Regions from separate parts of the Pseudidiomarina terrestris genome, predicted to be linked through region 2. Evidence: riboswitches for the same ligand, from Rfam matches in the RefSeq annotation. Region 2 holds a riboswitch; the other holds the start of a gene.
What was found. Region 2 has a riboswitch for cyclic di-GMP ahead of J6J28_RS02265 (Csu type fimbrial protein). Riboswitches for the same ligand answer to the same signal wherever they lie in the genome.
Positions count from the first base shown of each region.

Region 1: linked by a shared signal. The riboswitch ahead of J6J28_RS01330 (pilin) and the one ahead of J6J28_RS02265 (Csu type fimbrial protein) in region 2 are both predicted to bind cyclic di-GMP.

Region 1 covers NZ_JAGGJE010000001.1:267,376-282,193, reverse strand. Annotated here, with positions in the region: gene pdhR (pyruvate dehydrogenase complex transcriptional repressor PdhR) at 1-649, opposite strand, end outside; gene ampE (regulatory signaling modulator protein AmpE) at 781-1,617, opposite strand; gene ampD (1,6-anhydro-N-acetylmuramyl-L-alanine amidase AmpD) at 1,618-2,217, opposite strand; gene nadC (carboxylating nicotinate-nucleotide diphosphorylase) at 2,359-3,279, shown strand; cyclic di-GMP riboswitch class I at 3,361-3,472, shown strand; gene J6J28_RS01330 (pilin) at 3,643-4,131, shown strand; gene pilB (type IV-A pilus assembly ATPase PilB) at 4,209-5,906, shown strand; gene J6J28_RS01320 (type II secretion system F family protein) at 5,916-7,151, shown strand; gene J6J28_RS01315 (prepilin peptidase) at 7,151-8,047, shown strand; gene coaE (dephospho-CoA kinase) at 8,044-8,691, shown strand; gene zapD (cell division protein ZapD) at 8,693-9,523, shown strand; gene J6J28_RS01300 (hypothetical protein) at 9,538-10,545, opposite strand; gene mutT (8-oxo-dGTP diphosphatase MutT) at 10,919-11,314, opposite strand; gene secA (preprotein translocase subunit SecA) at 11,301-14,024, opposite strand; gene J6J28_RS01285 (M23 family metallopeptidase) at 14,063-14,818, opposite strand, start outside.
Region 2 covers NZ_JAGGJE010000001.1:468,272-483,089, reverse strand. Annotated here, with positions in the region: gene J6J28_RS02285 (helix-turn-helix domain-containing protein) at 115-396, opposite strand; gene J6J28_RS02280 (hypothetical protein) at 393-653, opposite strand; gene J6J28_RS02275 (hypothetical protein) at 899-1,402, opposite strand; gene J6J28_RS02270 (DUF2846 domain-containing protein) at 1,520-1,978, opposite strand; cyclic di-GMP riboswitch class I at 2,292-2,384, shown strand; gene J6J28_RS02265 (Csu type fimbrial protein) at 2,519-2,977, shown strand; gene J6J28_RS02260 (fimbrial biogenesis chaperone) at 2,998-3,759, shown strand; gene J6J28_RS02255 (fimbria/pilus outer membrane usher protein) at 3,760-6,090, shown strand; gene J6J28_RS02250 (Csu type fimbrial protein) at 6,072-6,518, shown strand; gene cysC (adenylyl-sulfate kinase) at 6,603-7,214, shown strand; gene cysQ (3'(2'),5'-bisphosphate nucleotidase CysQ) at 7,265-8,041, shown strand; gene cysD (sulfate adenylyltransferase subunit CysD) at 8,217-9,122, shown strand; gene cysN (sulfate adenylyltransferase subunit CysN) at 9,125-10,537, shown strand; gene J6J28_RS02225 (SLC13 family permease) at 10,553-12,307, shown strand; gene J6J28_RS02220 (hypothetical protein) at 12,344-12,616, opposite strand; gene J6J28_RS02215 (hypothetical protein) at 12,874-13,842, opposite strand; gene J6J28_RS02210 (competence protein CoiA family protein) at 13,943-14,653, shown strand; gene J6J28_RS02205 (competence protein CoiA family protein) at 14,650-14,818, shown strand, end outside.

The DNA of each region.
Region 1 (14,818 bases), 200 kb from region 2:
GCGCTTGCTCGGGCTCGCCAGCTGAAATGGCAGTCACAATGTGCTGCCGGTGTTCGTGCAGTTGTTGCATGACGCCAGCTTTGTGTGACAGGTCGTGCAGGTTTTGCTGAATGTTTTTCTCTAACAGTGGCTGCATACTCCGCACCAGGTGCAGGAGGATCACATTATGCGATGCTTCGCAGATGCGCAGGTTGAATTCGTTGAGTGCATGCGCTTGTGCGGCGAGTTCCGCGTCATCGTCCTGCTGAATCGCGGCAAAGCTCTCGGCAATACGGGCAATGTCCGTTGGGGTGCCACGCATCGCGGCATAATAAGAAGAAATACCCTCGAGCGCGTGGCGAAACTCCAGCAGGTCGAACTGCGATTCAGGGTGCTGTGTTAGCAGTTCCAGGAGTGGCTCCGCCACGCGCTTCTGCATGTTATCGCAAATATAAGTGCCGCCGCCTTGACGTCGCTCAAGTAAACCGCGAGCTTCTAATTTTTGAATGGCTTCGCGCAAACTCGGCCGCGACACCGAAAACTGATGGGCAAGATCACGCTCTGACGGCAAACGCGCGCCAGCTTCTAGCGTGCCATCAACAATCATGCCTTCAATGCGCTGCATGATGACGTCGGACAGTTTGGTCGGTTGTATGCGGTCAAATGCCATTCATTAAGAACCTTAGCAGATTGATTCTGGCCCCACGTCTCTGGGCGGCGATGTGCCTCGATAACAGTGGTGCATTGGTCTTACCAAACGTATTTTAGACTAGTTCAGGCATGAACCCAAACATTAATTCATCAGAACCAGCCCGCAATCGTCATTACTGCCAACAAGACGATGAAAAACAGAAGGTTACGCTTTAGCAGTGCAACAGTGGTCAGAGCAGTTGAGGTCACATCATCCTCATGCCCCGGTTCCAGCTGTTCGGCTGCCGCTGCAACCTTACTCAATGCAGCAAAGTTGTTTTGCGGAGTATTGCCCACTGAACTCAGCCATACCGGCAGCGCCTTGCCGAAGTTCCCCACCATTAAAAAGCCAAAGGTCATGATGCGGGTCGGTAGCCAGTTGATGATCAGCTGCAATTGTGTCCAGGCTTTGCTGTGCGGGTGTTTCATATCGCGCAATGTGGCATAAGCGAGCACCCCGAAGATACCAAACAACACGTAATAAAGCAGCGGTGCAAAGTAATAGCGTAAATGGATCCATGCCAGTAAATCGTGAACCGGAGCAGCGTCGTGAACGCCCGCTGCGCGGCGTATCTGCCGTAGTTGCTCGGCGGTGGCACCGGTATCGCCCAGATTGGCAGCTTCGAGGTAGGCTTTATAGGCTTTGCGCGCCTGCCCACATTGCATGCAGGCCAGCAAAGCAAGTACGCCAACGACAAAAGACAACAGGAAGGAGTCGACCAGCAACACCACAAAAGTAATGATCAAGGCCGGCAGTATGGCCCATACCACCTCGCCCAGCAGGTGTTGCCGCCATTCTGAAATTTTTTCCTGCGAGTCACCGCCGAGCTGGGTTTTCTTAGCCTGCCATTGCTGCCAGCGCAGCACAATGCGGCGCCAATGCAGATTGCGACTCAAGGTCACGGAGCGCTCTAACGAGTACGCCAATAAAATCGCCAATAATTGCATTTAATCATCCTCGCTATGCAGCTGCTGGTTCACAAGCTGCTTAAAATGCTGCCAATCAAAAGCTGGGCCCGGATCGGTCTTACGTACCGGCGCAATGTGCTGATGGCCAACAATCCGCTGCGCTGTCAACGCGGGGTAATGCTCTACCAGAGCTGCGGCGACCCGCGCAAGTTGTTGATACTGTTCTTTAGTGTAGGGCTCGGTGTCCGTTCCCTCAAGCTCAATCCCAATCGCGAAGTCATTACAGCCTCTGCGCCCACAATAGTGCGAGATACCCGCGTGCCATGCGCGCAGATGAAATGGGACATATTGCACGATGCGTCCGTCGCGGTGGATTACCATGTGGGCTGAGACTCTCAGCCCTTTAAGAATAGCAAAGGTCGGGTGCGCCTCGGGATCCAGTGTGCCCATAAAAAGCTGGTCAATATAGGGCTGCCCAAATTCACCGGCAGGCAAACTTATGCCATGCACCACCAGCACACTGATATCGGTCGGGTCACTGCGCTGATCATGATGCGGTGACAGCTTTTGCTCGGCATCCCGGTACTTACCGTTATTAATGCTAGCGTTCGGGTCAGATTCAGTTTTGTCTGTGCTCATGTGCGGCTTCTGCTTTCCACTTGTTGTCGACGTTATCCGTGAGCCTGCCATTGTCACCCCCGCGGCGACCCATTACAATAAGCGCTTTCCTGAACGACCACAACATCATCACCAGAGTCACCAACAGAGAGACCGTTCATCATGGATACTCGTGTACAGCCTGAACTTCTTGCCGCCGACCGCCAACACATGGTCACGCGCGCCCTTACCGAAGACTTAAACGGTCCCCTAGATGAACTGAAAAAAGGTGAACTGACAAAAGGTGAACTGACAAATGAGCAAAGTGGCGCGCTGGACATTACCGCGCAACTGATTCCGGCCAGCCAGCAAGCGCATGGCCGCATCATTACCCGCGAAGATGCAGTGATCTGCGGCACGGCATGGGTCGATGAAGTTTTCCGCCAGCTGGGTGATGACGTCAGGATCGAGTGGCAGGTTGCCGATGGCGACCGCGTCAGCGCTAACACTCTGCTGTGTGAATTGCGTGGCCCTGCCCGCAGCATACTCACTGGCGAGCGGACCGCGCTTAATTTTTTACAGACCCTGTCAGGGGTAGCGACTACGACCGCCAGCTACGTTGAACTCTTAGCGGGTTCATCGACCAAGTTACTTGATACCCGCAAAACCATTCCGGGCCTTCGCACCGCGTTAAAATACGCAGTGGTCTGTGGCGGTGGCAGTAATCATCGCGTCGGTCTCTATGACGCCTATTTGATCAAAGAAAATCACATCATGGCCTGTGGGTCGATTGACGCAGCGATTAAGGAAGCCCGCCGTTTAAACCCCGATAAAATCGTTGAGATCGAGGTCGAAAACCTGGAAGAGTATCAGACTGCGATGGCTGCCGGAGCGGATATTATCATGTTAGACAACTTCAGTTATGAGGATATTCGTAGCGCTGTTAAGCTGAAGTCAAAAAATGTTCGTATTGAAGTGTCTGGAAATATCGTCCGAGATCAGCTAGAGACCTTAGTAAGTACCGGAATTGATTACATTTCTTCGGGCGCGCTTACCAAGCACATAAAAGCGGTCGATCTTTCTCTGCGCATTTCAGATGTCTAACTATTGACGAAACCCTTACATCTGCTATGTTTACTAAGCAGTGCGCAATCCGCAGGTTTAGTCTGTGGAATGCCAGGCAATTGCTTTAAAAGGCAAAACCGTTGTGAGGCGGTGACGCAAAACCTCCGGTCCCTACCGGTGCCTTTTCTGACCTTTTAACGTAAAGGTACTGGCGGATAGCGGGGCTGCAGGCTAAAGTCTGGTGGATGGAGTGGCTATTTCGGCTTTCACGGTCGCAAAGCGCAACCACAGTCTTTCGGCTGATGCAGAGTTTGTTGTTGTTGGTGTGTAATACCAACAAGGGAATGCCACACCGTACAACAATTATAATTGAATACTATCGTACCTTTCGGGAGATTTGACATGAAAGCGCAAGTACAAAAAGGTTTTACCTTAATCGAATTGATGATTGTAGTAGCAATCATCGGTATTTTGGCGGCCGTCGCCATTCCACTTTATTCTGACTATACGCAGCGTGCGAAGGCGAGCACTGGCCTGGCTGCTCTTAACTCTTATAAAACTGCGGTAGCGCTATGTTACCAGAAAACTGGAGCATTAGCTGGTTGCTCCAGCTCAAACGCGACCGCTCAAATTCCAGCAGCAATTACTGCTGCAGGCGTAGTAAATGGTTTGAAAGCAGCATCCGCAACTGACGGCGTAATTACGGCGACATTGGAAGCTCAAGCCCAAGGCGGAGGCGATATCGGTGTTACGTTAGCACCAACTATTGGCAACAGCTCAAATCTCAACTGGGAGATCGGTTGTTCTGATACAGGTGCGGATACTCGCGTAGATGGTTGTACTCAGACTGAGGCCGCTGCGTTGGCGCTTGCAGGAACGAATGCAAGCTAACGTCTTTTGTGTAAGTTCCTTGGGTCCCAAGCTTTATGGCTTGGGACCTCTATTCTTGAAAAAGAAGATGTAAATCAATGCTCCATCATTCTTTAGCCGCACTTCTGCTGCGCGATCGACGTATTCCCGAAGCGCAACTAAAAAGCTGTAGTGAGTATGCATGGGAAACCAAATTACCCTTCACCAGTGTTTTATTAGAGCGTAAACTGATTCAGCCGGACGAACTGGCGGCTTTCTGCTACCAAGAATCTAATTGCCCATGGCTCGACCTGGACGCTTTTAATTCAGAACTTATTCCCCCACAATTTATCAATGAGCGTTTAATCCGCAAGAACCATGCCGTGCCTTTGTATCAGCGCGGCAATGTGCTTTATATCGCGGTGTCCGACCCCACCCGAATTGAAACCCTGGACGAGTTTCAGTTTCGCACCCGCCTGCAATCCGAAGCAGTGCTGGTGCAGGAAGACAAGTTACAAAAGCTTATTGATAAGTTGTTGGAAAACGAAAGCTCCATGCTGGGTGTTACCGAGCAAGATGAGCGAGAATTGCGCGAGATTGATGCCGAAGGTGAAATTCGTGAAGAACATGGCGCAGTCTCCGTCGACGGCAAAAACGATGCGCCTATTGTTATTTATATTAACAAAATGCTGCTCGATGCCATCAAGCGCGGTGCCTCGGATTTACACTTTGAACCTTATGAAGGTGAATACCGAATTCGTTTTCGTATCGATGGTGTCCTGCACGAAATCGCCAGACCTCCGGTTGCGCTTTCTGCGCGAATAGCAGCACGTCTGAAAGTCATGTCCCAGCTGGATATCGCCGAGCGCCGTTTGCCGCAGGATGGCCGTATCAAACTGCGCCTGTCAAAAAACAAGGCCATTGATTTTCGAGTGAGTTCTTTACCGACGATGTACGGTGAAAAACTTGTACTGCGGATTCTGGACTCAGCATCGGCGATGATGGGTATTGAGTCCTTGGGCTATGCTCCGGATCAGAAAAAGCTCTATGAAGAGGCCCTCGCCAAACCGCAGGGGATGATACTGGTCACAGGCCCGACCGGCTCTGGAAAAACCGTTTCCCTTTACACAGGCCTGAATATCCTCAATACCCCCGAAGTGAATATTTCCACTGCGGAAGACCCTGTTGAGATTAACCTTTATGGTATCAACCAGGTTCAGATTAATGTCAAAGCCGGTCTGACCTTTGCCGATGCCCTGCGTTCTTTCCTGCGCCAGGATCCCGATGTGGTCATGGTGGGTGAGATTCGCGATCTGGAAACTGCTGAAATTGCTATTAAGGCCGCGCAAACGGGTCACTTAGTGATGTCGACTCTGCACACCAACTCTGCGGCCGAAACCCTGACCCGCTTAATGAACATGGGCGTGCCCTCCTACAATATTGCCGGCTCTGTCTCGCTCATTATCGCCCAGCGTCTAGCCAGACGGCTTTGTGGTGAATGCAAGGAGCCGGAAGAAATTCCCCACGAAGAGCTGCTGCGTCAAGGCTTTACCGAAGAACAAATTCCTAATCTGACGATTCACAAGCCCGTGGGCTGTGACCGTTGTACCAACGGCTACAAAGGTCGTACAGGGATTTATGAAGTCATGCCAGTGACGGAAGCCATACAAGAGCTTATTATGTCCAGTGCGGGTTCCATACAAATCGCCCGACAAGCACGAAAAGAAGGCTATAATTCATTACGGCAGTCCGCATTAGAAAGAGTCGCTGACGGCACCATCAGCCTGGCGGAGGCAAATCGCGTCAGCAGCAACTAAGGGTTGGCTATGGCAACTGTAGCAAAAAAAAGTAAAAAAATAGACGACTTCAGTGAATTCCAGTGGCAGGGACTCAACCGGCGGGGCCAGAAAGTAAAAGGCCTGATGCGGGGCGATAATGAAAAAGAGATCCGTTCCCGATTACGTGATCAGGGCATCAATCCGCGTTCAGTCAAAAAGAAAGCCAAGCCACTCTTTGGCCATAAAAAAATTAAAGGTGGGGATATCGCGCTTTTCACGCGTCAGATAGCCACCATGCTGGAAGCCGGCGTGCCTTTGCTGCAAGGGCTGGAGATGGTGGCCAAGGGTACGGATCATGTCAAAGTCCGTAATCTGATGCTGACTCTGGCCGATGACGTTGGCTCCGGCTCCCCTCTGGCAGCCTCGTTGCGCAAACATCCAGAAGTTTTTGATCCGCTTTATTGTGACTTAGTGGAGTCCGGTGAAGAGTCGGGCTCTCTGGAAGCCATTTACGATCGAATTGCCACCTACCGGGAGAAATCCGAAGCCTTAAAAGCCAAAATCAAAAAGGCCTTGGTCTACCCTTCTGCGGTTATCGTGGTGGCTATTGCAGTCACTATGATTTTGCTGGTTTACGTGGTGCCTCAATTCGAAAGTGTTTTTAAAGATTTTGGTGCAGAACTACCTGCCATGACCCAGTTTGTGGTGAATTTATCTGAAATTATGCAGGCCTACGCTGTCTATGTCATCGCTGGCTTTATAGCCGCTGGCTGGTTGTTTGCCCGGGCCATGGTTAAAAGTGAAAAATTCCGCGACAAAGTCCAGGCGATCTCCTTAAAAATCCCCGTCGTGGGCATGATCCTCGATAAAGCCGCGGTCGCGCGCTTTGCCCGTACCCTCTCCACGACCTTTGCAGCCGGTGTGCCCCTTATCAGTGCACTGGAGTCCGCAGCTGGCGCGTCAGGTAACTCTGTTTACCGCGACGCCATTTACCGCATTCAAAGCGACGTGACCTCAGGCATGCAAATGAACACCGCCATGGTCAATGCTGACATTTTCCCGACCATGGCCACGCAAATGGTCTATATCGGCGAAGAATCCGGCTCTCTGGATGACATGCTATCCAAGGTCGCGGATGTGTACGAACGCGAGGTCGACGACCTGGTCGATAACCTTACAGCGCTGCTGGAACCCATGATCATGGTGGTCATCGGCGTCCTGGTCGGTGGCCTGATTATTGCCATGTACCTGCCCATCTTTAACCTCGGCGCGGTGGTCGGTTAATGCTAGAACAACTTAATGATGTCTACCCGTCGTACAGCCATCTGACGCTGCTGTTAGGACTGGTGTTGGGGCTGGTGGTCGGCAGCTTTCTCAACGTGGTCATTGGCCGCTTACCGGTGATGATGCAACGTCAATGGCAGCGCGATTGTGCTCTGGTATTGGAAACAGCGACGCCAGAAACAACGCCCAACCCAGCAGCTGAGCCCTCCACTTTTAATATTTCAACGCCCGGCTCACACTGTCCCAAGTGCAAGCACCCGATTAAATGGTACGACAATATTCCGGTGTTGAGCTGGTTGCTGCTGAAAGGCAAATGTCGCAACTGTAAGGCCCGCATTTCACTGCGTTACCCGGCAATAGAGATTCTGACCGGTGTGGTGTTTGCCAGTATCGCATGGTTTTATGGGGCTGGCTGGCCTGCCCTTTACTACATGATTTTCGCAGGTTTGCTGATAGCGATGTTTTTCATCGACTACGATCACATGCTGCTACCGGACCAGCTGACCTACTTTACCTTATGGCTAGGTCTTTTTGTGGCTTGGGCCGGTGGCCCGGTAAGCCTGCCCGACGCCGTCATGGGCGCCATTGCCGGCTATTTATTCCTTTGGTCCGTGTACTGGGCCTTTAAGCTACTTACCGGTAAAGAAGGTATGGGCTATGGCGACTTTAAACTGCTGGCAGCTTTTGGCGCCTGGGCAGGCTTTCAGCTGCTGCCCGTTATTGTGCTGGCAGCGGCCTTTAGTGGCGCGGTTATCGGTATCACCCTTCAGCTCATCCAGCGCGATAAACGCGGGCAACCGATTCCCTTTGGTCCTTTCCTTATTCTCGGCGGCGTAATTGCCTTAATCTGGGGTGAGCCCTTGCTCCATTGGTATTGGGGGCTGGTGCGTATCTGATGTGGGTGCTCGGCTTAACAGGAGGGATCGGCTCAGGCAAGACCACTGTCTCGGACCTGTTTTCCGCTCACGGCATCACTGTTGTTGACGCCGATGTCATTGCCCGTCATATCCTTGATCAGGGCACACCGGCACTTGCCGCTGTAACCGAGCGTTATGGCAAGCAGGCGTTAACTGATAACGGTTCGCTTAACCGGGGCTGGTTGCGAGAAAAAATCTTTGCCGAACCCGAAGAAAAGGACTGGCTGAATCAACTCACCCATCCTCTCATCCGCAGCCAGCTGCTGGAAGAGCTGGAAGCCGCAGCCTCACCTTACGTGATTCTTTCTGCACCTTTACTGGTTGAAAACAACCTGACCCGTTTGTGTGACCGGGTGCTGGTGGTCGATGTCAGCGAAGAAACCCAACGCCAACGAACCTTGGCGCGCGATAAGGTCAGCAACGATCAGATCGAGCAAATTCTTGCCGCTCAAGCTTCCCGCAACGAGCGCTTAGCGGCAGCAGATGATGTCATTAACAACGAAGGCACGCTCAGCGAACTGGCGCCGCAGGTCAAAGCGTTGCATCAGGATTATCTGGGACGAGCGCACCTGAAACGCGCCCGTGAGAAGGCGCTGCAAACCGACCAGGGACAGGAGGACTGAGATGAGTTACCAGTCAGACTTGTTTCAAAGCGTTGCAACGGCCGAAGAAGCGGTTATCATAGAGCCAATGACTGAAAAAACTGAATATGCAGCAATCAATTACGAATATCCGCTCCATGAGCGGGTACGTACTTACCTGCGCCTGGAACATCTTAAGCAGTTACTCAAACCTGAGCAAACTGTCGACGCAACCAACTACTCGCGCTACTTCGACGCGTTGTTCGCCATACTGGAGCTCTGTGAGCGCAGCGATGTGCGCACGGATGTGCAAAAAGACCTGGACCGCCGCAAGGCACAATTACTGGTCTGGGCGCAGCATCCCGACGTCAACCAGCAGCAGGTGCAAGAGCTCAACACGCGGGTACAAGAGGCCAGTAAAGCGATTCATTCGTTGACTCGTATTGGTAGCCACCTGAAGCAGGATCGCTTGCTGAGCGTCACCCGGCAACGCTTCGGTATGCCTGGCGGTACCTGTAATTTTGACGTACCACAACTGCATTTCTGGTTGCATCAGGCACAGCAAAAACGCGACGACGATTGTCAGCGCTGGTGGCACGAGTTTGAGGTGTTATTTAACGGGCTTGAACTTGAGCTGGAGCTGCTGCGTGGCCAGGCCCATTTTCAGTGGGTGGTCGCCGAAGGCGGGCTGTTACAGGAAAGTACCGAGCCCTTGAGCCTGTTACGCCTGAGAGTTCCTGCTAAGGTGCCGGCCTATCCGGTGATCAGCGGCCATAAGCAACGTTTCAGTGTCCGCTTCCTCAGCTGTGCCCCACAACAAGGTAAAGCATCGTTTGAAAATAACGTTGAATTCGAACTGGCGCTCTGCCCCTAATACCCTAATGAAAGCTACTCTGATGATGGCACATCAATTAAATCGGAATCTCTTTCGTCTTCATCAACTTTCCTCCCGCTAAAAATTTCTTTTCGCCTTCTGTTTTCATGAACTTTGAAATTTAGATATTTTGACTCGTCAAAACTCGCGATGGAAACTACGCGTTGGTATGAAATCGTAATTTTGTGGCTCTCAAGCACCGCGACCGCTTTTTTCCGGTCAACTTCCGAAAGAGCCCTGTACTCATCCGGAGTGCGTGACAGTTCAATTAATACGTCTTCATAAACCGTCGTTAACTCGAGACACATATCCTTATCATCACGATATCCAGAACAGAGTGGAATGATTGATAGTTCCTGGTCTTCCTGGTGGTCTAGGGGTGTTTTTACCTCGTTTGGGTAACATACGTAACAGCGTCTGGTATCAAGGGTTAATAGCAGCGGGCTTGGGGAAAGGAACGTATCGATTACATGAGTTATGTATCCGTTGTCAGTACACTTTTTGTATACAATTAAGTCTAAAAGATAATCGCTACGTTTCTTTAGTAACGGCCGTTTAGGTTTTCCGCGGCGATCGTTAGTTAGTGCTGGATCTGTTTCAGATGCTTGCTGATTAATCGTTAATGAATGACTCGTGGATCCGTAGGTAGCATCATTTTTACTATCTGAATAAAGAATATAAAACGATCTGAAAATGACACGGTTTAACAGCCGTGCAAACATATCTGCGCCAATTATACCCAGTAGTAAAATTGAGTATAAATTAAACTGCGACTGCGTCATTTCTGGGAATGCTCGAGCTAGAAATTCGAAAGCCAACGAACTTTGACTGGTAAAAGGCCAGGTTAGTGCGAACAGAGCCGCTGATAAGCCGAAAACAACTAACCCTATTCCTAGACACTTATAAAGCAGATGGTGCCCTTGATATTTCGATAAACGATATTTTGAAAAGATAAAGCGGGAACTAAAAAGATAGCCCGAGAGCGCCATGCCTAATAGGGCTAGAACAGTCACAGAAATCATTTTCGTCTTCCTTAACGACAGACCTCTTCCGGCAAAGAATTATTGACAGTCAGCCTTCAATCTACGGGCTTGACGAGTTACTTCGTCATTGCTGAGAAGCGATTCGACGTCCAATGAAACTTTCGATGCATTCACGTTTACCTTGAGCGCGTTGGCGTAGGTCTTTGCAGCAGACACGTCACTCGACAACAGAGCGAATAGCCGTTCCAATAGTGAGGCCAAACGAGACCCTTCCGTGTAACGCTTTCCTTGATGCGTTGCCTCAATCATATCTTTGACACTGGACATAATGATGCTCCTTCATGAGATTATCTATTAACCTACCTCAATAACCAGAAAAATTCCAGAATGTACCTGAAAATAGGAAATGTCTTCAATCAGTGAGTAACTCAATAATGGCTTCATTGGCTTCTGGGAATTGATAAGCTCCCAGCGCGTACACCGGCACCCAGAGCCACTCCTGACCGTCACACTGACTCACCTCGCCAGTAAAGGTGGTAATCCGCCAGACGTCCAACACGACGCGTTTATCGTTATAAGCATGATTGATCACCGTCAGCGGCGACGCTGACTCTACGCTAATATTGCACTCTTCCCGCAACTCACGCACTAAGGCGTCATAAACCGTTTCCCCGACCTCAACTTTACCGCCGGGGAACTCCCATTTATCGCCTTGATGTAAATCTTTATGTCGTTTACTGATAAACACGTCACCATCGGTGTTTTCTATCACACCAACGGCGACGTGAATGGGATCAGAGTTTGCCATGACAATGCTTGTACTTTTTACCTGAGCCACATGGACAAGGTTCGTTACGTCCCACCCGCGGTCCGGCCTGGGCCGGTGCTGGCGGTGCCGCTTGTGGTGCTGGCTGGCTATCTGCTGGTGCAGTAGCGCTGGCACTTTCGTGTTTGAACTCCTGCTGCTGACGCGCGGCGGCTTCGCGACGCTTCTGCTCAACCGCTTCCACATCTTCTTCGGCGCGCACACGAACCTTGCTGAGTATCGTCACAACATCAAGTTTCAGTGCTTCCAGCATATCTGTGAACAGCTCGAACGCTTCGCGTTTGTATTCCTGCTTAGGATTTTTCTGCGCGTAACTACGCAGGTTGATGCCCTGACGTAAATGGTCCATCGCCGCTAGATGCTCTTTCCAGTGCGAGTCGAGGCTCTGTAACATAATAGCTTTTTCAAACTGACGCAGAACCTCTTTACCGACCTGCTCTTCTTTCGCAGCATAGGCTTTTTCAAGTTCTTCAGCGATCTTCTCACGCAGTTTTTCTTCATGCAGATTATCGTCTTCGTCTAACCACTGCTGAATCGGCAGCGGTAAATCGAAGTCTGAGCGCAGCCGTTCTTCCAGGCCTTGCACATTCCACATTTCTTCAAGTGATTGCGGCGGAATGTACTCATTGACCACCTGCTCAATCACGTCCGCGCGAATCACCTGCACGGTTTCTGAAATATCGCCTTCATCCAGCAGTTCGTTACGCTGTTCATAAACGACTTTACGCTGGTCGTTGGCGACATCATCAAACTCAAGCAATGCCTTACGAATATCGAAGTTGCGACCTTCAACTTTACGTTGTGCATTTTCAATCGCTCGCGTCACCCATGGGTGCTCAATTGCCTCGCCACGTTTCATGCCCAGGCGCTTCATCAGACCAGCCATGCGATCCGAAGCGAAGATACGCATCAGACTATCTTCCAGTGACAAGTAGAAACGTGATGAACCCGGGTCACCCTGACGACCGGAGCGGCCACGCAACTGGTTATCGATACGCCGTGATTCGTGACGTTCGGTACCAATGATATGCAAACCACCAGCAGCTACCACGGCGTCATGGCGCTTCTGCCATTCGGCTTTCACTTTATCGATCTGTTCCTGACTGGGGTCTTCGAGTTGTTCGATCTCCACCTGCAGGTTACCACCAAGCACGATATCCGTACCCCGGCCGGCCATATTGGTCGCGATGGTAATCGCGCCTGGCATACCTGCCTGAGCGACAATTTCCGCTTCTTTGGCGTGGAACTTGGCGTTCAGTACTTCATGAGGAATCTTTTTCTTTCTTAAGAAGTTCGATAACAGCTCAGAGCTTTCAATCGAAATGGTACCCACCAATGCTGGCTGCATTTTTTCGCGGCACTCTTCGATGTCGGCAACAATGGCTTCAAACTTCTCTTCGGCAGTGATAAAAATCAAGTCGGGACGGTCATCGCGAACCATCGGCCGGTTGGTTGGGATCACCACGGTTTCCAGGCCGTAAATCGACTGGAACTCAAACGCTTCAGTGTCAGCGGTACCTGTCATACCCGCGAGCTTGTTGTACAGCCGGAAATAGTTCTGGAAGGTGATCGATGCCATGGTCTGGTTTTCGTTCTGGATCTTCACGCCTTCTTTGGCTTCCATGGCCTGGTGCAAGCCTTCCGACCAACGCCGGCCTTCCATAGTACGACCCGTGTGCTCATCGACAATGACAATCTGGTCATCTTTAACGATGTAATCGACATCTTTCTGGAACAGGTGATGGGCACGCAATGCAGCATTAACGTGGTGCAGCAAGGTGATATTGGTTGCCGAGTACAGTGACTCGTCCTCGTCCAGCATGCCACGCTCTTTCAGGATGGCTTCGACGTTTTCCTGACCATTCTCGGTCAAATGCAGCTGTTTCGCTTTTTCATCAATAGTGAAATCGCCTTCGCCGCGCTTCTCTTCCGTGTCTTCTTCGTCAGCACGGGTCAGCAGCGGCACAATTTCATTCATTTTGATGTACAGCTCAGAGCTGTCTTCGGCAGCACCAGAGATAATCAAAGGCGTGCGTGCTTCATCAATCAGGATCGAGTCGACCTCATCGACAATGGCGTAGTTAAGTTTGCGCTGCACCCGCTCTTTTGGCGAAAACGCCATGTTATCGCGCAGGTAGTCAAAGCCAAATTCGTTGTTGGTACCGTAGGTAATGTCGGCCAGATAGGCTTGCTGCTTTTCCTGATGCGGCATGCCCGGTACGTTAAAGGCCACGGTCATGTCGAGGTATTCAAATAAGGGACGGTTGGTTTCGGCATCACGACGCGCAAGGTAGTCATTCACGGTCACGATGTGAACGCCATCGCCAGATAAGGCATTCAGGTAGGCGGAAAGTGTCGCAGTAAGGGTTTTACCCTCACCGGTACGCATTTCAGCAATGCGGTTGTCGTTGAGGATCATACCGCCGACCAGCTGCACATCGAAGTGCCGCATATTGAACACCCGTTTACTTGCTTCACGAACCGTCGCAAAAGCTTCAATCAGCAGGTCATCAAGGGTTTCACCGTTGCCCAGGCGTTGTTTGAATTCAGCGGTTTTTTGTTTGAGTTCGCTATCGCTGAGTGCTTCAAATTCTGGCTCTAAGGCATTAATCGCAGCAACCTGTTTTTGCAATCCTTTGAGGATGCGGTCATTGCGGCTTCCAAATACTTTGCGGAAAAGACTACCAAACATGTGATTATTTAATCCTGTATTTAAATGACAATGATGCTCTAGCGAGCATCACGATAAACATACTTGCTGGGATCAATCTGGCGTTCGTTGCGCAACACCTCATAGTGTACATGAGGCCCCGTAGAGCGCCCTGTACTGCCCAGTTTCGCGATTTGTTGGCCACGGGTTACTACGTCGCCCTCTTTTACTAAGAGTTCGGCACAATGGCCGTAGCGCGTTTTTAATCCGCCACCGTGGTCAATCTCAACCAGTTTTCCGTAACCGTACCGCTCACCCGACCAGGTCACGACACCTGCACCTGTAGCAAAAACACCGGCATCTTCCGCCAAATTCGCGAAATCAATACCGCTGTGCATGGTTGGCGTACCGTTAAACGGGTCTTTGCGTACGCCATAATGTGAACTGAGCCAACCGTCGTCAACTGGACGTCCGGCCACGTAGCTCTCTGCAGAGATATGATGGCTCATTAACACAGATTCAAGTAGCGCCAGCTGTTTTTGTTTATCTTCCAACTGCGCCAGCACCGATTCCAGATCACTGATGACATCGCCCGAGGCCAGTTTCGGCGCATCGAGAATGGAGGTCTCAGGACCGCCCATTGCCAGCACCTCCTGCTCGCGGCTTTCGAGTTCACTGGCATCAATTTCAGCGGCATCCGCCAAGCGGCCACCCAGATGCTCTAAACGACGCAGTTTGGCGCGCATTTCACCCAGCGAAATCGTTAACGCGGTCAATTTCTTCTCCGCGTCGGCTTTGATTTCCTGAATAGCTTCTGATTGCGCCGCCAGCTGGAT
Region 2 (14,818 bases):
AACCGCAAAAAAGCGAGACTCTCCGAAGGCAGGTATCGCTTTCTAAAGCATACACATGTCGGTGGCAGATGGTTTTACCCGCAGTGATGCTGCGGGCACTCAAAGAGCTTAGCGTCAGCGAAGCTCCGAGCGTTGACGCGGCAGCAGAGCTACTTCATACCCCATCAAGCGGAAGTATTTTTGCAGGCTGTCGAGTCGGGGATTACCGGCATTGTTTTCAATATCACTGACCACCTGCCGGCTAAGACCAAGTAATTTGCATACTTCTTGCTGGCTCATTTGCAGACCCTCAGTGCGAATCAGCTTGCCAACTTCACCCATGGTGATTTCACCCTGCAGCATACGCTGTGTCAGCTCAGCTTTTAATGCAAAACGATCGATTTCAGGTTTGCTCATACCAGCCCCCAGCGCTTAAGTTTATCTTTCGTTTCCACCAATCGATTTGCCCCCCGCGTTATATCCATCGGGTTAACTTCATAATTTGCGGAAAAGCTGCGCGAGTGTTTTTCGCCGAAATAACGTACGGCATAGTCCCGTATGACTTCAGATTTCACAGGGCCAGTCGCCCCTTTTTCGGGCGAGTCGATGTGAAGCCTGTAAGCATCGTGCCAAACGTTATCATTGAATATCTGAAGTATAACCTTCATTGTCATTACTCATCCGAACCAAATGTCTACTAAACTAGACCGAAAACCACGTATCGCCAACTATTTGACTATTATATTAGACAGTAAGTGCAGTTTTATCGGATAATTGTCTTTTATAGTAGACATTTCGATTGAGTTCGGTGGGCTGCCTGACCACCGCCGGCATGGTGGGCAAAGCGTTTGATGTGATGTCTGCTGATTAACTTTTAGCTTAGTCCGGAGCAGGAGGTCCTACTGCTCCGGACGGAGAGCTATTTAGACTCACCTTCAAGCCTTTTTTCTTCACCTGCCGGCCATCCAATACGATTGTTCCAACTCAGTTCGGGGATGACTTCGCGAGCCTCGCTCTCGGAGGTCAACCGCACGCCGTTAGGGGTCCACTCAACAAAATAGATCTGATTTGCATCGCCGGTGAAGCGAATCTTTTCTTCCATCGTTTGAACGATGTTCGTTATTAGTACGCCACCCGGGTTAAAAAATGCCCAACCTGCTGGCGCATAATTTTCTGCGCGATATATTAGTTTCCCGGGCTCAGCGACCTCACGAAACACGGTACCATTACCAATGACTGTCATCGGCTTCTCGTTCGAAGCTGCTATATAGTTTATTGCACCAGCTCTGAATATCCAGGGGCGATAATGGTAGATAACTACCTTATTTGTCTCAGCTTTTGTTTCAAACGTACCTATTTCTGGAGCTGACGAACAACCTGTTAAACCAACTAAAAAAACTGTTATGAGAAGTAATTTGTTCACTTTTAACGTCCTTATTCCGGTAAAGGCCAGTAATTAGAATTATTAAGCAATTGTCGCTTCTAGTTCGACATCCAAACATGTCTGGGAACTAGGTGAGGATACAGAGATCCTGTTGGCTTACCCGCAAACCCCGGATTTTGCCAGATCAAGTTCGGCAATAATTTTTTTCGCCACTTCTGGCTCGCCGACTTCTAGGTTGGCGCCGCCAACAAAAACGCCAAACTTAATGTACTGGCGAATAAAGTAGTTCTTGCCGCTTTCGGTTTCTAGCACAAGATCATTTGGCGAAAATTCTGACTCGGTGGATAACGTATGCTCGCGATCTCCTTCAACTTCTAGGTAAAAAAACGTCTTCGGACCTGTCTCACCAACACATTTATCATTCACCCACACCGACTTCTTCAGAGTACCGCCAAAATTTGTATCACGGTAAATATATAACCCTGCGTTGTTGCCCGTCGGCGCATCGAAAGCTTTCGCTGCGGCTGAGTTCTCCGCACTCTCTAAAGGTACGGACGCACACCCAGAAAGAGTAAGAGCCACAATCCCCAACGCACTAAGAAACTTAACGTTCATGAACTATCCTTATTTTTAATTGTTATATTTAGGTTTTTTGTGTGATGATTTTATTAGATTTTATCGATTGAAACCAGAAGTTTGTGAGAAGGCAAACGACTAGATCCTCCCCACAAAAGAAGATTGCTTTAAGTTTCAGTAAGTAAGCAAGCACTCACCGTGCAGCCCTTGTTAAGTAACGGTTGCGACCTCCCAAAAAATCAACAGAGCCGAGGTCTGACCGGTTTGTTTTTGATTGTACTCTGCCCAACTCGGTGGAAGAATGAGCATGCAAGTCACCTCAAGTAGAGGGCGCTTGGTTGTACAACGTTGAGTTGATAAAAGGCAAAATCATCGAAAGGTGATGACGCAAAGTTACCTGTCTAAAGGCTGCTATGCAAAAGCCCATGATCGAGGAACCACCACACAATGTTTAAGCGAGATATCTACGTTTTTATAGCTGTGGCTTTTCGGAAGACATTCTACTAGTTGAATACTTCCTCTCAAGGTTGTTCTTTATGCGTATTACTGCGCTCACAGTTGTTTTTGTGGAGAACACATATGAAAAAGCTAATCTTAACCTCTCTTATCGCTACTGGTGTAATGTCTGCAGCGCACGCAGCAACGGAAACGTCCACGTTTCAAGTGACCGCTGAAGTTGCCGCAAGCTGTCAAATTACCACCAACTCATTAGCCTTTGGTTCATTTGACCCATCTGTAGGAACAACTGGTTCTGCGAGTCTCGACGTTGCTTGTACGTCAGGCTCATCAGGTACGGTCACTCTGGGATCAGGAAATATGTGGGCGATGTCAGATGGCACCAACTCGCTGAACTATGCTTTGTATACCGATGCAAGTCATACCTCGGTATGGGACAACATGACCGCATCGCAAACAGTGACGGGCGCGGGTCTTGCGACTCCGAGCACCTTCACCGTTTACGGTAAAATTGACGCACAACCGGCAGCAAAGGTCTCTGCTGGCTACGCTGATACTGTTACGGTCACAGTAACTTACTAAAAGCAACTTACTAAAAGAAAATGAGCCTTTTAAATCTGACAAAAGGCCGTGAAAAGCAGGCTAGCAACTCTAGCCTGCCTTTTTATCAACGGTTCAAAATTTCTATTTTCATCACCCTGCTTACCCTGGTCGGCTGCTCTGCAGTTCAGGCAAACACCTTGGGCGTCTCACCCGTGCGTGTGGAGCTGTCAGCAGCAGCACCGCTGGCATCCATTACGGTGACCAACTCAAGTGATCAGGCCAAAACGATTCAGCTGAGTCTTTTCGAATGGCGTCAGCAGGGCCAGGAAACCAGCTTAACCGCAACCAAAGAACTCATTGCGGCACCGCCCATTGCCGAAATCCCACCCCACCAGACACAAATTGTGCGGGTTGGCCTGCGGGCGCAGCCTGATGCGCAGACAGAAAAGTCGTACCGGCTGATGATCAGGGAACTACCGCCACAAGACAATGTTGGCATCGCGATTACCTTACGCATTTCTATTCCGGTGTTTGTAGCCCCCGAACAAGCTGCCGCACATCAGTTGCAGTGGCGGCTTGAAACGCGTGATAACGCGACCTTTCTGGTCGCCCAAAATACTGGCACCGCGCACGCGAAAATTAACGAACTGGAAGTAGAGCAACCCGTGCTTGCCCAGTCCGCGCCGAGCGGCAATATCTATGTATTGCCCGGCAGCTACTATGAATGGCAGCTGCAAGACAGTGTCAGTCAGTACCCAGAAATTGTCGTTCAAGCAAGGATTCATGACGATAGAGTTTCGACCACGCTATCGACGCAGTAAATGATGTTGTCCCTCGCCCGTACCTTAGCCTTGCTGCTGACGCTTGCCGTTGCTGCCCTTTTCGGCGCTGCGCCGCAAGCGCAGGAATCTAACGCAGTGGAAGAGCTCTGGGTCGATGTTACGCTGAATCGGCAACAGGGCTTTGGCACTGTATTGGCGCTGGTCCGCGACGGCGACGTATTGCTTGCGGCAGGCGATCTGAAGCGCTGGCGGGTGGAGTTGCCCGAGCAAGCGGCTCTGCAGCACTACGGCGAAAGTTATTACTCACTTAAGCAACTGAATACCGAGTATAACCTCAATCGTTCGCTCATGCGCTTAAGTTTGGAGCTCCCTCCGGAGCTCTTCAGCGAAAGTAAGCTGCAAGGCTACCAGCGACCGCCCATCGAATTATCGCCCTCGGCACCGGGTGCCTACTTCAATTACGATGTCACAGCAACCCATGACACCTTCATGACCAGCGCCGCCGGGTTTCTTGAGCTAGGGCTGTTCAACGCGTGGGGAAGTTTGAACCAGACCTCAGTGCATAGGTACAACAGCGATGCCGCGGATACTGAATCATTGCGACTGAACACCGTATGGCGTAGCGATTTCCCCGAGCGGATGAACTCCTTGTACATCGGCGATTTCCTTACCCGCTCGGCCGGCTGGAGCCGGGATGTGCGTCTGGCTGGCATCAAATGGGAAACGAATTTTGCCACCCAGCCGGAAATGATCAAAGTCCCGACGCTTGCCTTTACGGGCCTGGCAACCGAGCCTTCCACGGTCGATCTTTATATCAATGACGCGCTGCGCTTTCGTCAGCGGGTGCCCACCGGCCCCTTTGCCATCGACGAGCTGCCGTCAATTACCGGGTACGGCGATGTCCAACTGGTGGTTACCGATCTGCTGGGCCGGCAACGTGCGATCTCGCAGAGCTACTTTACCGACCGCCGTGCTCTGCGGGCGGGTCTTCACGACTATTCCTACGCCCTGGGTACCGTTCGCCAGGACTATGGTCTGAGCAGCGGCAACTACAGCAGCTGGCTGGCCGATATCCATCACCGCTACGGTGTCAGCAACGACTTCACTGCTGAGGTGACGGCGCGACTGAGCGATGACTACCAACAACTCGGCGTCAGTGGCATTCAGGCCTTGCCATGGCAGAATTCTATGACCTTTGCCCTGGTCGGCAATCATCATAGCCAGGGCAAAGGGCAACTGCTGCAACTGGGACTGCAACATCAACGCCGTCAGTTTAACTTTGGCGTGGACGCGCAAAAAACTTTTGCAGACTTTCGCATCAGTCCGCGGATTCAGCAGCAGCCGCTGCCGTACCCCAAGTTGCAGCTGAGGTCTTACCTAAGCGTGTCGGGTACGCCTTTGGGCAACTTACGCCTAGCCTACACCCGTCAGCAGCGCGACGATGAAAACCTGGCCTTTATCAACGCCGGACTCACCAAGCACCTGCCGGGGCTGGGCCACTTATCCCTGCACGGACTCAAATTTTTCAAAGGTGAGCAAGATTTTCAGCTGTCGCTAGCGCTCAACATTCCCTTCGGCAAAGGCGCAAACTTCAGCACCGGCGCAACCCATTACACCGAGCGCGATACTGCGTTTATGCAGGTGCAACGGCAAACTCCGGCGGGGCACGGCGTCGGCTACCGATTGCGCCAGGGCTTTTTCGATCAGCCGCGCAGCCAGGCTGACTTAAATTTCAATAGCTCGGTGGGCAGCTTTGCCGCCAACTATTCGCGCACTGACAATTTACAGGCGTATCGCGCCACAGCCAGGGGCTCACTGAGTTACGTCGGCGGCTACCTGTCGTTAGGTCAGCCGGTGCGTGACAGCTTTGGCCTGGTGCATGTGCCGGGCACCGAAAACGTGCGGGTTTACGCCGAAAACCAGCATATTGCCACCACGGATGAGGAAGGTTTCGCTTTTATTCCACGTTTGCGCGCCTACCAGCGCAACCGCATACGCCTTGATGCGACAGACTTTCCCCTCAGTACCACAGTGGCTACCCTACAGCGCGAAATCGCGCCGTATCACCGCAGCGGGGTCGTGATCACCTTCCCCATCGCCAGCTCTGCCAGCGTTATGCTGAACCTTGTCAACGCGGAAGGTGCTTTTATTCCCGTCGGCGCCAAAGCCTACCTTGCCGGGCAGGATGACCCCGTAGCGGTGGGGTATGAAGGCTTACTCTATCTGACCGATAGCCAAGGCAAGCAGCAGGTTGAAGTGCATTACCAGCAAAATGGCGAAATGCAGCAATGCCTGCTTGAATTTGAAGTACCGCAAGATGGCACCAGCCTGCACGATTTAGGAAAGCGCACATGCGACGCATCGGTGTAAAGCAATTGATCTACGCCACGGCTCTGGCACTGTGGCTAGGTAACTCCAGCGCTTTAGCGAGCTGCCTGGTGTCGGCGCAAGGCGTCAGTTTTGGCAGCTACGATAGTTTGGCCAGCGCGCCCACCGAGAGCACCGGCGTCGTTGAGGTCAGTTGTGACACCCAAACCAGTTACAGCATCTTACTGAGCGCAGGATCTGGCACTTATAGCGAGCGCAAAATGTTCAACGCTGAACATGCACTTAGCTACAACCTGTATACCGCCCCCACGTATTCGTTTATCTGGGGGGACGGTTCTGGTGCCACCGCCACGGTCAGTGGCACGACCTCGACCACCCAATTGCATGACATCTATGGACGTGTGCCAGCGGGGCAGGAGGCCGCCGTGGGTGTTTACAGCGACACTATTATGGTGACTATTGAGTTTTGAGGTGTCTAAGCCTTCTGATCTACCGACCTTGCGCAAATGTCGGTATGATAGCCAGCTCACGCACCAGTAAGCATGGAACTACGAATGAGTGACGAAAAGAGCACGGACAACATCGTTTGGCATAACCATCACGTCAGCCGCGAGCGTCGCGCTGAACAGAAAGCTCAGAAGCCGGTGGTGCTTTGGTTTACCGGGCTTTCCGGGTCGGGCAAGTCGACCATTGCCAATGCCGTCGACGAATTACTGAATCGCAACAGCAACCATACCTATTTACTCGACGGTGACAATATCCGTATGGGTTTGAATAAAGGTCTGGGCTTTAACGAAGCCGATCGGGTTGAGAACATCCGTCGCATCGGCGAGGTTTGTAAGCTGTTTACCGATGCCGGACTCATCGTTTTGAGTGCTTTTGTGTCACCTTTCACCGAAGATCGCGCCAAAGTCCGGGCCCTGATGCTCGAAAATGAATTCGTAGAAGTCTTCGTCGATACCCCTCTCGAGATTTGTGAGCAGCGCGACCCGAAAGGCTTGTATCAAAAAGCGCGCAAAGGTGAGATCCCGCACTTCACCGGCATCAGCTCGCCCTATGAAAAACCTGAAGCAGCTGAGATTCATCTGAAAACCGCCGAACTTTCGGTTGAAGAAGCCGCTCAGCAGGTGCTCGATTACCTGCGCACGCACAACTACATTTCTTAAGTGCAAGCGGCAGGATATGCCGCTTAGCGAAGTCGCTAAAAGGATAAAGCATGCTCACCACAAGCAGCCTAAAAGAACTCGAAGCCATCGCCCGCAAAGCCGGCGAGGCAATTATGAAGATTTACGATGCGCCCGATTTTGAAGAGCGCATTGCGGTGCAGGCCAAAGGCGACGACAGCCCACTGACCCAGGCCGACCTGGCCGCGCACGAAATTATCAAAGCCGAACTCACGAAACTGTCCGACAGCGAGCTTGCCGCCCTACCGCAGTTATCCGAAGAATCCGCCGACGTGCCCTGGTCCGAGCGCCAGCAATGGCAAACCTACTGGCTAATCGACCCGCTGGATGGCACCAAAGAATTCATCAAGCGCAACGGCGAGTTCACCGTCAACATCGCACTTATCCACAAAGGGCAGCCCTTAGCTGGAGTGGTCTATGCACCCGCCACCGACACCATGTACAGCGCCGCTGCTGGCCTTGGGGCTTACAAAAATGACGAGACGATTGCCGCCCGCGAAGATAGCGATGCGCCGACGTTGAAAGTGGTCGGCTCGCGCTCACATGCGTCACCGGACACGCAGTCGTATCTGGATGCATTGGATAAACCCTACGAAATGGTGCCCATGGGCAGCTCGCTGAAATTGTGCCTGGTGGCCGAAAGTAAAGCGCATTTGTATCCGCGCCTCGGTCCAACCTCCGAATGGGATACCGCTGCAGCGCACGCAGTGGCACTCGCCGCCGGCGCCGAAGTACTCACCCTCGAAGGCGAAGCACTAATGTACAACCAAAAAGAATCGCTGCTAAACCCCTACTTCATCGTGCAATAAAAAAGCAAATAAAAAGGGCAGCCCTTTTTTATCCACATATCCACAGAGGGCAGCCCTTCCTTCGCGGAGGGGTGCTAAATGCGAAGGGCTGCCCTTCCTTGGGGGTGGCTTGCTGCGGGGGGCGGCAGGCGGTACAATCGCAGGCCACTAAAGTTGTTGTAGGGAAGCACCAGAAATGAGCGAAAAACTGACCCACCTGAAGCAGTTGGAAGCGGAGTCGATTCATATCTTCCGCGAGGTGGCTGCTGAATTCCAGAACCCGGTCATGCTGTACTCTGTCGGTAAAGACAGTTCAGTACTGCTGCACCTTGCGCGCAAAGCCTTTGCGCCAGGCAAAATTCCATTTCCGCTGATGCATGTCGACACCACCTGGAAATTCAAAGAAATGATTGAATTTCGCGACCAGATGGCGAAAAAGCACGGCCTCGAGCTCATCACCCACAGCAACGAAGAAGGCATAAAACAACAAGTTGGCCCGTTCACCCACGGCAGCGCAGTGCACACCGATATCATGAAAACTCAGGCGCTCAAGCAAGCCCTCGACAAGTACCAGTTCGACGCGGCCTTTGGTGGCGCCAGACGCGATGAAGAAAAATCGCGGGCCAAAGAGCGCGTGTACAGCTTCCGCGATAAAAAGCACCGCTGGGATCCAAAGAATCAACGCCCGGAACTGTGGAACATCTTTAATGGCCGCGTCCACAAAGGCGAAAGCATCCGCGTATTCCCGTTAAGCAACTGGACCGAACTCGATATCTGGCAATACATCTACCTTGAGAACATCGAGATCCCCGATCTCTATTTCGCCAAGGAACGCCCGGTCGTAGAAAAAGACGGCACGCTGATCATGGTCGACGACGACCGCATGCCACTGGAAGAAAACGAGAAGCCAGAAATGAAAATGGTGCGCTTCCGTACTTTAGGCTGCTACCCGCTAACAGGTGCAGTGGAATCAAGTGCCGCAACGCTGCCGGAAATCATTCAGGAAATGCTGCTGACCACCACCTCAGAGCGTCAGGGCCGGGTGATCGACCACGATAGCGCCGGGTCAATGGAGAAGAAGAAAATGGAAGGATACTTTTAACCATGAGCCACGCATCTCCTTTAATCGAACAAGACATCCTGAAGTATCTCGAGCAGCACGAGAACAAAGAATTACTGCGTTTTATCACCTGCGGTAGCGTCGACGACGGTAAAAGTACCCTCATCGGCCGTCTGCTGCACGACAGCAAAATGATCTTCGAAGATCAGCTGGCCGCCATCACCAAAGACAGCAAAACCATGGGCACCACCGGCGATAAAGTCGACCTGGCACTGCTCGTCGACGGTCTGCAGTCGGAGCGTGAGCAAGGCATCACCATTGACGTGGCCTATCGCTACTTCAGTACTGACAAGCGCAAGTTCATCATCGCCGACACCCCGGGCCACGAGCAGTACACCCGCAACATGGCGACCGGTGCCAGCACCAGCGATCTGGCCGTGATCCTGATTGACGCCCGCCACGGCGTGCAAACCCAGACCAAGCGTCATAGCTTCATTGTCAGCCTGCTGGGCATCAAGCACGTGATTGTCGCGGTCAACAAAATGGACCTGGTCGACTACAAACAAGAGCGCTACAAAGAGATCCAGGACGAATACCTGAAACTCGCCGGCCAGCTGGATATTCCCGACATCCACTTCGTGCCGATCAGTGCGCTGGATGGCGATAACGTGGTCAACCGCAGCGAAAATACGCCATGGTTCCGTGGCCGCACCCTGATGGAGTACCTTGAAACGCTGGAAATCAACCGCGATCAGGAAAACAACGACTTCCGCTTCCCGGTGCAGTACGTCAGCCGCCCGAACCTGAACTTCCGTGGCTACGCCGGCACCATTGCCTCAGGCAAGGTCAAAGTAGGCGATACCATCCGTGCCCTGCCCTCAGGCAAAGTCAGCACCGTGAAAAGCATCGTCACCTTTGAAGGTGAGCTCGAAGACGCCGCCGCGCCACAAGCCGTGACGCTGACGCTGAACGATGAAATCGATATCAGCCGCGGCGATATGATTGTCGAAAAAGACGCGCTGCCGCACACCTCAAACCGGCTGCGCGCCAAAGTGGTGTGGATGCACGACGACGCACTGGTCCCCCATCGTGATTACTACATCAAAATGGGCACCAAGTTCACCAGCGGCAGCTGCGAGAAGATCCATCATCGCATTGACGTGAACACCCTCGAAGAAAAAGATGCCGAGACCCTTGGCATCAATGAAATCGGTACCCTGGATTTCAGTCTGCAAGAGCCGGTGGTGTTTGATAAGTACAAGAAGAACAGCAAAACCGGTGCCTTTATCATTGTCGATCGCATGACCAACGTCACCATTGGTGCTGGTATGGTCGAGCAGCCTTTGGTCGAAAAAGAAGAAGAGCGCCAGGATGTCAGCGAGCTCGAAAAAGACCTCAACATCTTCGTGCGCAAGCACTTTCCGCACTGGGGCGCGAAAGACGTCACCAAAAGCTAACAAGGCGCAGCGCTTATGAGCCAAATCTATGTTGGCCTCGTTATCCTCGCGTTATTCGCAGGACTGGTTGCCACGCGCAACCGTCCTGCGACATTATTCGTCGTAGCAGCGCTTGCACTTTACTTGCCGGGCCTTATCAGTGCCCAGCAGTTACTCAACCACTACGTGAATCTTAGCCTCATTACCCTGATGCTCTTGCTGATGGGCTCCATGGCCCTTGAGTGCACCAAAGCGCTGCAGTGGGTCAGCCGCAGCTTATTCCACAAAAGCCAGTTCATCACCTTGCTGCGCATGATGGGGCTGGTGAGTGTCACCTCGGCTTTTTTGAACAATACCGCGGTGGTGGCCACGCTGATGCAAAGCGTGCGTAAAAACCGTGAGCACCCGGCGCAGCGCCTGCTGATCCCACTGAGTTACTTTGCCATTTTAGGCGGCGTGCTGACCCTCATTGGTACCTCGACCAACCTGGTGGTGAACAGCTTTCTGGTAGAAACCGGGCATCCGGGCATTGGCTTTTTTGATTTTCTGCCGGTGGGCTTAGGGGTGTTGCTGGTCGCGGGTGCGACAACAATTGTCGCATCTTATCTGCTGCCGAAGGGAAAGGTGGCCAGTGACATCAGTCAGGACTACTTTCTGGATGCCAAAATCACCGCCGACTCACCGCTCGCCGGTAAAACCGTGCAACAGGCGGGCTTAAGGGCGCTCGATGGATTGTTTTTGGCAGAGATCGTACGTCAAGGCCAGCTCATTAGCCCGGTCAAACCAGAAACCGTGCTGCAAGCCGACGACCGGCTGGTGTTCTGCGGCGATGTGAAACAGGCGCAGCAGGTCTCGTCTCTGCCCGGCGTCACCATGTACGCCCACGAGGTGTTTAACGACACCAACGGCCTGCTGCACGATAATCTGACCGAGGTCATTGTCAGTCCGACCTCGACACTGGTGGGACGCACGCTCAAGCAGGCGAATTTCCGGGCTTTGTTCGATGCTGCGGTGGTGGCGATTGGTCGCGGTGGTGAGCGGCTCTCAGGCAAGTTAGGTCGAATCGAGATCCAGCCCGGCGATCGGCTGGTACTGGCCACCAGCGAGGATTTTTACCGTCACCGTAACCTTGAGCGGAATTTCTTTTTGCTGGAAGGTAAGCGTTTAAGTCCGATGCTAAGCGGTCGGCAGGAGATCATCGCCCTGGCAGGATTTGCAGGAGTGGTGATTGGCGCGGCCAGCGGTTTGCTGACGCTCTTTAATGGATTGGTGATGTATCTGGCGCTGATGCTGGGCACCCAGGTGATTAGCGCGGCGGATATTCGCCGGCGGCTGCCGCTGGATATCTGGCTGGTGATTGGCTCGGCGCTGTGTATTGCCGATGTTTTTATGTCGTCGGGTCTGGCGGCGACAGTGACCTCCGGCATGTTTAGCTTATTTGGCGGGACTGGTGCCGATAGCCCGGTCAATCCTTATCCGGCGCTCATTGGCGTGTTTGTGCTGACCTGGCTGATTACCGAGATTGTCACCAATAACGCCGCAGCGGCGATTGTGTTCCCGATTGCCATAGGTATTGCCGAGAGTCTGGGCGTCAACATCATGCCCTTTGTGATGGCGGTGGCCTTTGGTGCCTCAGCAAGCTTTATCAGCCCCTTCGGCTATCAGACCAACCTGATGGTGATGAACGCCGGCAACTACAAGTTTGGCGACTTTACCCGAATTGGCGTGCTGGTGGTCATTGCTTATAGCGTGACAGCGCTTTGGCTGATCCCGCAGGCGTTTCCCTGGTAGCCCGTCGTTCTACTGGTGGGAAAGCGCAATCCGCAATCAATCCCGGGGCAGCTCACGCACGATGTATTGCAAGAGCGCAAGAAAGAGGATACCGCTGGATAGATAGCTTATGAAGGCTGGTCCAACCGAAAGTACTTGCGCCAAAAGGCTGGCATTTATCGTTGTGGATGCGATGTCACTGACAGCTAAGGACATGTCGATGAAGTAGCGGACCGCATAGAGAATCGCGGCGATAATAATACCGGCATAGAGCATTTTCTCCGCAGGCCTGAGTGGCGTGCGTCTTAGCGCAGAATCCTGAGAGTTCATTGGCTTATCCTATCTGACTATCACTGTCGATGATTCAAAGAAGTACCTCGTTGTATGAAATTACTTCAATTTTTACCGGATAACATGTCAGTGAAAAGTAAGCTTAGCAATTAGCCAAAGATCATAGTTTAAATGGCATAGGCCATTAACTGCTGCATGACGTTCAAATGATTGTTTTTATGGTTCAATAAACCAATCAATACCGATATGCACGATTAAAATAAAAGAGCTAAGGTTGATTAGTTTTCATGGCCGATTCATCTTTTGCGTTCCAGACGAACATGACGCCGCGCCGCCTCCGTAATCGGCCAGCCCAGGCGCGTAACATGATCAAAAGTAAAGCAATGTTCCGTCGGATTATTTCGGCACGCACCAATGACTTCATGAGAGCACTTAAAATGTGGCTTACGGAGCCGAATTTCGCCCTCGCATACTGGGCACGTAGCGCTCGCTGTAATCACTTCTAAGGTGGGATCTTCATTACCATTGGGCTTCATGACAATGACTGACTGTGGTGCCGATATACTTGCTAAAACGTCATGCGCCACCGTAACTCGAGTGGTCATGAAGCGATCGTAGGATCGCAATAAACGCACTACTATGTAGCCAACAAAAAGGCTCGCAACAAAGCCAAGCATGGTGTTGAGCGAAGGTGCTGAAATGGATGCCAGCAATAATAAAACCGCAACCACCAAGTAACCAAGCGCAAACGCCAAAATGATTGTGATCGCAAGTACCATTGGCCAAGTGCGCAACCGCATCCCCGAAATAAACCCAAACACACCCCACAGCCGATGCTTCTCATCAAAAGTATAACGAATTGCACCAGCGGGGATCTCCCTAGCTGCGCGAATCCCCTCTTGCGCGGCGTCAGCTGCACTGAAGTGAACAACATTTATGCGTTGTGATTTATCCATCCTAATTGCTGGAATGAAGTCAAAGTCATTGTCTATCGCGTATTGGCGCAGCGCATCTGAAAAACGCTCTAGCTTCTCCTCAAACTTCGAAAAGGCTTTCCCATGCGCACTATTACTCTCGACTTTTCCTGTTTGATCGACCAAATCGGTTAACGTAAAAACCAGGGTTTCCGCCTCGGAATCCAGGACCTGGCGACTCATCTCTTTCAGCATCTCATGAAACGCTTCCGGGCGTTTCTTATTCTTGTCGAGCTCATCTACCCAGTCCTTGGCACAACGTGCCGCTGTCGTAAGCACTTGTTTTTCCATAACGATTCTCGGTGATTCTCTATGTTTCGCTAACTTTTGTTCAGTTTCCTTGGTTATCTGAATCACGTCAATACGACGTTTATTACACGAGGAACCAGTCATGAATAAACCATTCATTCCATTTGGGATACAAAAATCGACAGGCAAACTTGTCGACATCTCGGCTGTTCATTCCGGCCTTGATTGCAACTGTAGTTGCCCCGGCTGCGATGGCGACCTGGTCGCAAAAAAAGGCGCAACGAACCGTTGGCATTTTTCACATCATCAATTAGCGGCAGATGACTCTTGTTCATTTGCTTTTGAAGCTGGACTTCGATGCATCATCTCGCAGGAACTAAACAGATTAAGGGATATGTTCGTCCCCTGTACTGCAATGTTCAAAAACCGGAACCTAACTGTTGATGCTATCGAAATAGGACTCGAAGATGATTTCCCCATCGATTTTATAGTTTATGCACAAGACGCAACTATTGCGGTGTGCTTAACCCATCAACACCATTCATTTGATAATGACCTGCTCAATGGATTGCCTAGGAACGTAGCGATACTTGAGATCAGACTGCATGAGTATTATTCCGAACTCAAAGGTGGCGATCCAACCACGCTGAAAGACGTCGTGCTGAAATCCCTTTCTGATTGCATTACCGGTAAGTATTGGCGCCGGTCTCCCGAAAAATGCGACTTCCCGTTTCGTCCACAATACGCTTTTGGCTGCGTTAACTGCGGGAGCAGCTGGCAGGGTCATGAATACAACAATCTCTGTGATGAATGCTGTTCACCGTTAATGGTTTTGTGGGAGGCAGTGTCATGATGCTGCTCGCGCTCAACAAAGACACGGGACAGAAGGTTTCTATCAGCCAGGCCGAGAAAGACTGTCACTACAATTGCATTCTCTGCAAGAGCAAAGTGATTCCGGTAAAGGGTGAGGTTAAAGCACGCCATTTCCGGCATGCTACGGGCAAGCAGGCCGGGTATA